3 regions of the Paenibacillus sp. FSL W8-0426 genome follow, and region 1 is predicted to be linked to each of the others. Evidence: riboswitches for the same ligand, from Rfam matches in the RefSeq annotation. Region 1 holds a riboswitch; each other region holds the start of a gene.
The links. Region 1 has a riboswitch for thiamine pyrophosphate ahead of MKY59_RS04310 (ECF transporter S component). Riboswitches for the same ligand answer to the same signal wherever they lie in the genome.

Region 1 (3,543 bases):
ATGGACAATTGATACGGATGGCGGTCTGCCAATGCCGCAAGCCCGAATTCCTCCAGCATGCCCAGCGTATTTGCTTGCCTCTCTGCAGGTGACATTGCGGTACCGAGCAGCGAAAATTCCACTTCGTCCACAACCGAGTTCGTCACGAACTGGAATTCCGGGTTCTGAAACACAAAGGCCATCCGTTCCGCCAGCTGCTGCGTCGTGCCGGCGGGTTTCCCCATCACGCGATAGTCCCCCGTCGTTTTCAGAATATGCATCATGGACAGCAGCAACGAACTTTTGCCGGCACCGTTGGCTCCAACGACGCCGATCCAATCGCCGGGGCGGACTTCCAGCTTGTTGACCCGGATCACCTCGGTGCTGCCCCGCCATCCGATGACGTCGCGCAGCTCCAGTACAGGTTCCTCGTGAAGTCGTTGCCGCACGGCAGGTTCAGGCCCTGCCGCGCTCCCTGCCTGCTGTCCCTGTTCCTCCCATACGCCCGGGTACCAAATGCCATATGACCTGAGCAGATCCCGCTGCTCCGCAAATATTTGCGCTGCCGGACCGTCCGCGGCGATCTGCCCTTCGGGGGACAGCACGACGATCCGATCGACCCAGTCCACGATTTCGTCGATTTTGTGTTCCACGATGATCAAGGTTTTGTTATGGGCGATCCGTTTCACCGTATCCCAGACCTGCGACGTGCCTTCCCCGTCCAACAGCGCCGTCGGTTCGTCCATGAACAATACGTCCGGTTCCAGCGCAAGAATCGAAGCAATGGCCAGCCGCTGCTTCATGCCCTGGGACAGGGATTGGATCGGAGCACGATGGCCCTCGAAGGCCAGCCCGACCTGCTGCAAAGCAAGGCCGATCCGCGCTGCCATTTGCTCCCGAGGAACGTTCCGGTTCTCCAGCACGAATGCAATCTCCTCATCCGTATGCGACATGCAGAACTGGGCATCCGGGTCCTGGAACACGATGCCTGCCCGCTTTGGCACCAGAATGTCGTCACACTTCATGGGCATCTCCACCGCATGCGGAATGATTCCGCTCAATATTTGCAGCAACGTGGATTTTCCCGATCCGCTTGCTCCCAGCAGCAGCACCTTCTCTCCTTGGCTCACCGATAAAGAGAGCCCTTGAAACAACAGGCCTTGTTCCCCGGGGAATTTGCATCTCAAGTTCACGATGCCCGCTGCTAGCCCGGTTTCCCGCACGCATTCTTGCCTGTGCATTTAATCCAATGCCTCGTAATCCTGCTTCGATGCAGGTCTTAACGTACGGGTCACGCCGGTCAGCTCCAGTGCCTTCGCCAAATAATAGGCAAATACGCCTGCGATCACGGCGCTGCCGATCAGGCGGAACCCGATAAACAGGGTGTAGTTCCAAGTCGAGAGGGACTCGATGTACCCGTATTGGTAATCCAGTATGAGCGAAGCAAGTCCTGCCCCGATGGCGGCCAGGCAGGTCACGGGCAAATTCGTTTTCCGATACAGGAATGCCGCAAAGAAAATTTCCGCGCCCAGCCCTTGCAGCAGCCCGTATACAAGCGTGGACATGCCCCATTCGCTGCCGAGGAAAGCGCTGACCGTGGAGGCCGCAACCTCGGCCAGAATGGCAACGCCCGGCTTGCGAATGACGAGAAAGGCAAACGTTCCCGCCATGAACCACATGCCGTAGATCATCTGCTCGGCATGCACGCCGAACGGTTTCATCAGATCATAGGTCGGTCCCCATATTTTGTAGATCACCCCGAATACAACCGCAATCACGATCGTGACCAAAATATCCGTTAATCTTAATTTGCTGCTGCTCCCCGCATTTACCATTTTCTCTACTCCCCTTCTCTTATCATCAGTAGTTTGAAAATAACAAAAAAGCCTCCCCGATATCGGGCAGGCCATGCGTACAGTTGACGAAACATGGGCGGAAAATGGCACATAAACAGGACAACCCACACTTATCCCATTCAGGAATAAGGCAAAGGATATGCTGCCGAATTCATGAGACGTTGTGTGCACGAATTGCGTGTTTATTTTCCCCATCATGGATCGAATGGTTCTCTACGCTGGCATTACCCAGATCAGATACGGTCAGCGGCACAAGGCCACCCTCTCAGCCCAACTTCATTGAGCTCCCGGCTTTCGTTATTTCAATGGTTATACTGTACAACAGAAGGGTATTTGTGGCAATCCCGAATCATTCCCTTTTATGCACGAGCGATAGTGAAGGCATCCCCATCACAGGAATGCCTTCGGTAGAATCCGCGATCGTTGGCGCAAAGGTCAGGCAAGACTCTTGAACATTAGAGATGACTCTCTGGCAATCGCGTCGCTGATGATTCAGTATTGCGTATTGCCCGATTGGCTCGTTTTGCCGGAGGCGAACCCTTTGAAGAGCGTAGGCACCTTGGAATACCGCGTATTGGTGATTTTGCCGACGGTCGAGCTGCTGTCCGTGCGCAGAATCGAATCCTTGACGTTGGAGATGTTGGAGTTGTCCACACTCATCGTAACCTGATAAGAGGTGCCTCCGTTTTGGCGCACCAGTTTGCCGATGTCGTCTGCCCTGAAATTTTTGATGTTGATCGTTCCCGAGGCATTCATCTGAAATACTTTGTCGTACGCCTTATACGCCGCTCCGCCCGTTATGTTAACGGTGCCGGAGGATTTCAAGGTTAGGGCGTCCTCGCCGACATCCTTCCAGGTCACGTTTTCGATATTGCAGCTGCCATAACAATGAACGCCGTCGGCAGCAGGAGCTTCAATGACTACGTTTTTCAAGGTTGCGCCTGCTTCAAGCCTGAAAATGGGCTTCTGGTTCTCAGCCTGGCTTCCGTCTCCCAACGTGTTCGGATCGGCAGCCACGCTTTTCCCCTTGCCGTCGTACGTTTCGCCTTTTTTGACGATAATCGTCGTTTTGACGATTTCGGGCGCTGCCGCTGCGGGAATCACAGCAAACAATGAGGCAGCCAAACCGGCGGACAAAAGTACGGTCAACATTTTTTTCATCATGAATTCCTCCTTGGCGATCGGATTTTCCCATTACGGGCGGTTTGTCGGCAAGCCTCGCAGATGCACAGCTCCGCTTGTCCTGGCCGCAACCTCATCCTATCAGGAAAGGAACGTTCCAAGAATAATCCGTAGTTCACATCTCTCCGACATTCACGCCAGCTCTGAGAAAATGAGACCTATCCGTACCCGTTCCGAACATCGCATCTGCCGTTGTTAACTCTCGGTGTGCTGGAATTACCTTATTTTCCTTCAGATGAAAGACAACAAGGGCCGACTTGAAATCAAGCCGTCCCCGTCTTTTTATTCAAAATCCAATCCTACGCACCGAACCGCTGGCGGTATCCGCATTTGCGGCAAAGCTCCTCCACCGCTTCGCGTCTCGAAAAACCATAGAACAGATTGTTGGCGCGCTCGCCTTCCACAATCTCCGAGAAGGAACGTTCATGCACGTTCCCCAAATTAATGACGCCTTCGCCGTCCAGGCAGCACGGAACCACCGTTCCATCCACAAGCACCGCGGCTTGCGTGCGCAACGCATGGCAAA
Region 2 (3,543 bases), 3.1 Mb from region 1:
GCATACAATCCCGAATATTGTTCGCTTTCCCCCAAATACGGCAAACCATCCGGAGTCGATGGTCTCACGCCGGCCCAGGCTCGCTCGAATCGGGCGTGCGCAACGGCGGGAACCCATGCTGCCGCGGCGGAGATCAGTTTCTGGATTCCTCCAGGGGTCACATGCAAATCCGAAGCTCCCGCCAAGCTTGTTGCACCCAACCACACTTCTCCATTCGCTTTTGGAACGATATAAACATCTTCCGCATAAACGGTCCTGTCCGGTATATTTCCCCGTGCAGCGTCATGATGCGAAAACCGGACAGCAACCATTTCTCCCTTTACCGGCACGACAGGCATGTTCAACCCTACGCTTTCCATCAACTCTACTCCTTGCAGCCCGGCCGCGACTATGACATTTTTACATGTCAACATGCCAATGGAGGTTTGAACCCCTTGTATGCGCCCTGCCCCGGTTTGCAGCGTTACATTCTGAATGCCTTCCATGATTCGAGCCCCGTATGCTTGAGCGGACTTGGCATAAGCTGTGACAAGGTTTAACGGCAGCACTTCGCTTTCAGCTTGCCTGTACAACCCGCCATACGTATCCCGGCTTAGCCAGGGTGCTTGACGCTGCAGTTCCTGCCGATCCCAATACGTGCATGCATTCGAATCTGTTTCATATGCGGCTGCATATAGTCCTGCCTTTTGTCCGCTTCGAAAAGGCGTAATGAACCCGGCCTGCCGCAAGCCAATGTCAATTCCGCTCATCGCTTGAATATGCTCCCTCTGCCGGTGAACCCGTTCACGGCTGCGCCGGGCAAGCTCCGCCATGGCCGCATGATGAAAGTGCTCACTGTCGGCAGCCAGCATGCCGGCCGCCGCCGATGACGTCCCTCCACCCATTCGGGCTCGTTCCAGGAGCATTACTTCCTGCCCGCGGGCTGCCAATTCATAAGCAATGGAACAACCGATGACACCCCCTCCGATCACGATCGTTTCGGCAGACATGTCCTTTCGCGAACGTGGATTCTCTTTTTTGTCGAGAATGTCGAACCCCGAACTACCGTCTAAGCTAATGCGATCATCAAACAACGATTGCCCCTCCTTCATCTTCGTTCAATGGCGTCATTCATGGGCCGTACACCGGACATAGCCTGTTTGAATGCAGCGGCTGCTTGCTCAGGTTTACTGTTCTCCCATATGGCGGACATGACCGCAATCCCGCTTGCCCCGGCTGCGTAAATCGCATCCACGGCATCAAGGCGAATTCCGCCGATCGCAATGACGGGAATGCAAAGGGAGCTGCATATCGCTTTCAATGCAGGTATGCCTCTTGGCGCAGCGCCAATTTTGCTGTTGGTAGCAAAAACGTGCCCAAAAATAACATAATCTGCGCCTTGGCGCTCAGCGGATTTCGCCCCTTCCAAGGAATGCACGGAAACGCCCAGACGGATCGGTTCATGCTTGTTGTCCATCCGGATGGTTGTGCCATACTGTTTGAAATCCGATTCCCCCCTGTGCACGCCGCACAACTTAGGAACAGAAAAACCATCCATTCGATCAGGAATGCCATTAACGACAATTTGCGAAGCCGGGATACCCGCTTCTTGCATTCGTTCGGCCCAATGCAATCTTTGGTTGATCGCAAGATGTTTTTCCCGAATATGAATGTAATCCACCCAAGGGGTCACCCGGATCGCCTTTTCAAGAAAAACATCAAGGTCCCCCGTTCCGTTTGAAATGACATGGAGCTCCAATGATGAAGGTACTGATTGAGTTTGCGAAGCAACCATAACTCGGTTCACCTGCCTTTCGCTGAAAGAACACAAAAAACCACTCCCGCAGGGGAGTGGCGACTTATTCGTATCTTTCGTGCAATGCAAGGCAAATGCGAAACCAATGGGCATTATTCTCACGCGTTTATGCATGGAACGAGCATTGCCGATAATCGCATTGCAATCCAAGCGACGGCTGAAATACAGCCTTCCTTGTCATGACGAAAAACGTGCCACTTCCCTACGCTGGTATGATCCAGATCAGGTACAAAGGGTCCGGAATCGAATTATTCCATCTCAGCCGCATCGCGCGGCACCCCTAGTGCTCTTATGAAGTTGTAGCCTATATTACCATAGGCATCCTGTTTTGTCATCGATCATTTTTGCGTGCACTGCCAAAAATCAGGAAGATCAGCGCTTTTTTAGGTTAGACTACGCAGCTGAAAATATCGCACTATCCAGTGCCTTTTCGTCGGAGGATACTAGCGATTGATATAACAATTTTGCTCAAAATAGCCTCGAGCCGCTGCCTCCTGGGCATCCGTAAAAACTTCCTCCGGCCTGTATCCGTTCGAGCATGTGGCCGGATAATAATATTTGATGCCGCTGTCAGGATCCACACCGCCGATCACGGCCGCCCTCTTAACAAGCCGGCCGCCTCCGATGGCAAAGTTGTTGATTTTTCGGCCTCCGCTCGGAATACCCTGAATGAAAGCAATGATCCCTGTGTCATTTATAGAGTTGTACCAGTCTTCCTGGGAGATGAGCGGCAGAGTAAACGTGTATGAGATGCCATTTCTTCTGGCAAATTCGTTGTGACGATTGATGACCTCGGCCAAATCCTCCTGAACGGCACTGACAATCCGGCTTCTGCGCACATGTTCAAAATGTTGATCATCTCTCAGCAACGGGATCCGTGTCGACGCGATGAGTTCGTTCCGAAAGCCTTCAAGCCACATTTGCTTTTCGGCATCATAGGCGTAGACATAACTATCCAACGTGAAATTGATGCTGTTTCCGTCTTCGTCTGCATAGGTATAGGGTTTCTTTGGGCTCCACACGTGACGAAAAGAGTTTTCGGACTCCCCCATCATTTCCGTCTCATTGGCATACATGTAGTAACCGTCGTAGTCCAGAACAACGATAGCCGGGATATAATCGAACAAGGAGCGAATCGCTGGCGGATCGTCCTGAATCCCCAAATTAAGAGCCATCGTTTGCGTAAACGTCTCCAGCGCCAAATCTTTATCAGCGTTCACAAACTTTGATGAACCGTAGCCCGCTTCTCCACTTTGCTTTTCGTTCTGGTGCATGACCATGCCAGCGTCCATGACGGCAGTCCTCAGCGCTGTCTCGTATCTATTGCTGAGGATCTGGGCCTCTTGGAGTTCCCGACTGCTCTGCGACACGATCCAAAAAAACGGAAAAAAGACAAGCACAAAAACGATGGACAGCTCAGTAATCTTCATTCAGCACCATCCCTCCATACGTGGTAAACACGGCGGGAGATTGGATTGTCCCATTTAGCCATTCGCGGATAAGCATTGCGGGGGTTCGATTCGTATTTCTGACGGACACGGTAAAAAAATCCCCTACTGTAAACGTGTATCTTCGAGCAGGATCCTCCGCGGTTTCTAAACCGTCGGTCGGAAAAAGCTTCTCTTTGATTTGGCTTGAATAATATCCATCCAAAACCGTCTCGTACGTCCCCGTAAAAGTCGCAGGATTTTGGGGATCGATGTAATTCGGCACATATTTTTTGTGCAAATGCTCCATTGAAATGTCGT
Region 3 (3,543 bases), 470 kb from region 1:
AAGCCGAACCAGATCAGCAGGAGCGGAGCCAGCGCGATGGTGGGTATGTTTTGACTTAAAATAAGCAAAGGGTATAACGCCTGTTTGAGCAAAGGAATAAGATGCAGCACCATCGCGATCAGCAATCCGACGGCCGTGCCGGCAGCGAAGCCGATCAGGGTAAGCTGGATGGTAGCCCAAGCATGCATGCCGAGGCGATCGGCTTGAGATGCCGCTTCGCGGGCGATGTCCGAGGGTGCGGGAAGCATCCACTTTTCAATATGGAACAGGGATACGGCTCCCTGCCATAACGCGATAAAGAGAATAACCGCCACGAAGGGCGGCCATACGCTTTTCCAGTATGAATTCATTAGCGATATTTCTCCGTGAGGGCATCCATGCTGAACCCGTCAGGGCTATGGGCAATTTTGATCTGGGAAATGATGCTTGGGCTGCCGGCCTCCACGAGTGCTTCGTGCATTTTGCGCACGATCTGCAGCAGCTCCTCAAGTTCGCCTTCCATGGTCGTTTCCAGCGGGTTTACTTGATATTTGACGCCGGATTGTTGAATGACTTCGATCGCGCGATCGACGTAAGGATAAGAGTTTTCGCCGTTCGGCGTTTTGGGAATCACTTGTATGCTAAGCAGTGTGCTGGCCATGTCCATTCACGGCTCCTTCCGATTTCGTTATATAGTTCTCGTTATTGTGGTAAAAATTCGTTCGTATACGCTTTGGAAACGTCGACTTGCTGGTCGAGCAGTTTTTTGCTGAACATCCAGTCCGCGTAATTTTGCCAAACTTCCTGTTTCTGTTCGCCCCAACGTGCGGCATCGTCCTGATATTTAGGGCTGAGCCACTTCTGGCTGGCGAGTACTAAATCCTTGTCGAGGTCCGGAACGGCCTTCAGCAAAATGTTGGCAGCCTCCTCCGGGTGATCGATCGCATATTGATATCCTTCGGATGTCGCTTTCATGAACGCTTTAACCAGCTCCGGATCATTCTGAATCGTCGTTTCGTTGGTTACGAGCACAGGCGTGTAATAGTCGAGCGCTTCGGAGTAATCCTTGACGTACAGCATGTCGATCGGTTCATTCCGCAGCTTGGCTTCAATCCCGGTCCACGCATAGAAGATCCAGGCAAAGTCGATGTCGCGTTTCACGGCAGTGAAGAAATCGGCATCGCCCATATTGATGTTTTTCACCTTGGAGACGTCGGCGCCTTCGCCTTCCATAATCGATTGCATGACGGCTTCTTCTACCGGAGAGCCCCAGCCTCCATACGATTTGCCTTCAAAGTCTTTGGGCGATTTGATGTTCCGGTCCACCGGAGCGGCAAAGCCGGACGTGTTGTGCTGAATGACCGCGGCGATGGATACGAGCGGTACGTTTTGCGTGCGTGCTTGAGTTACGCTCTCCTGGTAACTGACGCCAAAAGGGACCTCGTTCGAGGCTACCATCGTGTCCGCTCCGCCTGCGCCAGGCTGCACGATTTCGACGTTAAGTCCCTCGGCTTTGTAAAAGCCCTGATCCACCGCAGCGTACAGGCCGGTATGGTTCGTATTCGGCGTCCAATCGAGCACCACCTTAACGTCTTTCAGTGCGGCATTGCCGCCTTCGCTTGCCTTTTCCGTGCTGCTGCCGTTCTCGCCGGCAGGTGCCGCTTCCTTGCCGCCGCATGCGGCAACGGTTACGAGGGTGATGCACAGGAGCATCAGGCCCATCATTTTGCGCCATTTCATTTCTTTTTCTCTCCTTCATATTGTCCGGCCATCGGCACGGGTACTCCTTGGCTTCATGTCCACAACATCTGATTAAGAATGCCATATCAGGGGAATTGCATCGCGGTCCACACGTTCTGATATTAACAAAAAAGCGCCCCGTTATTCGGGACGCATGCAGGCGTTAGAGAATGGCCACCAGCCTTGGGGCTGTGCCTTGGTCAATATACTCCGATTCCTACGCTGGCATGATCCAGATCAGGTCTAAGGGTCAGTATCTTATGGGATACACTCTCAGCCGGCCAATTCCGACACCCCTGGGAAGCTATGAAGTTACGGGCGTTGCTATCACAGTAATTATAGGCAAGAGTCCGGATTGTGTCCAGTAAGGAATTGGAGGGACGACCGGGATTACCGTTGGAAAAATTCAATCCATTCTTTTTCAGGTCCATAGATGAAGAAATAACGATATCCGTTCGGCAAGGTTACAATCTCCCCATCGATGAACTCTGCATCCGTTGCCTGAATGCGTCGGTATTCCGCTTCGATGTCCTCCACATGGATGGCAAAGTGGTGCACCGTTCCTTCGGATGGCAGCTTGTCGCTATACCCCTGAATCAGCTCGATCTCGGTCTCGTCGCTCCCGTTAAAACCGAGAAATGCCAGCTGAATGACACCGTTGGTGTGAGTCAACCGTCCCTTCAGTTCCAGACCGACAATCTCGGTATAGAAGCGGAGCGTTGTTTCCAGATCGCGAACGGAGATTCCGACGTGGTCGACGCGTTTTTGAAAAGCCATATGAACATACCTCCCGGGGCAGATAATTCGCCATTAGCATTTTAGAAATAGAATAGATGTGAAAACCCAAGCTGTCAAGTTGGAATTAGAGCGGCAATTGAACGCGCTTACGTAAAAAATAAAGATTTAAATTTTAAAAGTTCACAATTTGTTCACTTATGAAGGGCATAACGTGATCACTATAATGATCAAATGAACAGAAAGGATGAGTGCATTGCCAACAACGAAAAGAGAACAAGTGGTGTTCGGATTAATGATGTGCTTCGGCATGGTCACGATCATGCTGTTGTTTAATCTGTATAACAGCGGAATGATCGGGAAATTGTCTTTGATGGAGATTCTGCTGCAGTTTGTGATCTGTTTTGTGGTCGCTTTTGCGGTTGAATCGATATTGGTAGGTCCTGTGGCGAAAAAAGTAGCGTTTTCCCTGCCGTTCGACAAGTCGAACAAATTGGTGGCCGTGTTGACGCTCTCGTTTTTTATGGTGGTCGGCATGGTGTTGGTCATGTCTTTCTATGGTGTAATGACATCCTACCTCACCAATGGACTTGGAGGTCGTTCCATCCTGCGAAGCTATGGTTCGGCGATCGGCCATAACTTCTTGCTGGCACTTCCGGCACAGCTTCTGGTGGTGGGGCCGATCGTTCGGGCTGTATTTGGCAATGTGGTGGACAGAAGCAAAGTCAGCGCTTGACCGATCTGTCTTATTTCCTGGGCAATGGTCGTTTGAAAACATAATGAATGAAGCTCTTGCGAATGGGGGAGCATTTCATATATAATCATTGTCAACAATTGCAGATCGGAACTATGCCGTTGAAGAGCATCCAACTCGGAGGCGTTTTCGCCAGGGGAGCGAACCCATTCCCCAAGTTAACCGGAACCGCCCGTTATCGCGGACCAAGAGGCTGGACACAGGATTACCTGTCCCGGCAAGTTGGGTGGCACCGCGAGCAGAGCGCTCCTCGTCCCAAGGGATGAGGGCGCTCTTTGCATTTTTATAGCCCAAAGGAGACGGTGTACATGTTGGATATGAAATGGATTCTTGCG

Region 2: it holds a riboswitch for thiamine pyrophosphate, as region 1 does, so the genes downstream of both, MKY59_RS18105 (thiamine phosphate synthase) here and MKY59_RS04310 (ECF transporter S component) in region 1, are expected to answer to the same signal.
Region 3: it holds a riboswitch for thiamine pyrophosphate, as region 1 does, so the genes downstream of both, MKY59_RS02245 (ABC transporter substrate-binding protein) here and MKY59_RS04310 (ECF transporter S component) in region 1, are expected to answer to the same signal.

Annotation. Positions count from the first base shown of each region.
Region 1 covers NZ_CP150203.1:940,345-943,887, reverse strand. The annotation lists gene MKY59_RS04315 (ABC transporter ATP-binding protein) at 1-1,220, opposite strand, end outside; gene MKY59_RS04310 (ECF transporter S component) at 1,221-1,814, opposite strand; TPP riboswitch at 2,027-2,136, opposite strand; gene MKY59_RS04305 (pectate lyase) at 2,328-2,996, opposite strand; gene MKY59_RS04300 (radical SAM/SPASM domain-containing protein) at 3,317-3,543, opposite strand, start outside.
Region 2 covers NZ_CP150203.1:4,066,044-4,069,586, forward strand. The annotation lists gene thiO (glycine oxidase ThiO) at 1-1,073, opposite strand, end outside; gene MKY59_RS18105 (thiamine phosphate synthase) at 1,088-1,774, opposite strand; TPP riboswitch at 1,978-2,087, opposite strand; gene MKY59_RS18110 (hypothetical protein) at 2,239-3,225, opposite strand; gene MKY59_RS18115 (hypothetical protein) at 3,212-3,543, opposite strand, start outside.
Region 3 covers NZ_CP150203.1:470,145-473,687, forward strand. The annotation lists gene MKY59_RS02235 (ABC transporter permease) at 1-350, opposite strand, end outside; gene MKY59_RS02240 (MTH1187 family thiamine-binding protein) at 350-640, opposite strand; gene MKY59_RS02245 (ABC transporter substrate-binding protein) at 682-1,719, opposite strand; TPP riboswitch at 1,916-2,027, opposite strand; gene MKY59_RS02250 (VOC family protein) at 2,110-2,496, opposite strand; gene MKY59_RS02255 (hypothetical protein) at 2,711-3,190, shown strand; gene serS (serine--tRNA ligase) at 3,517-3,543, shown strand, end outside.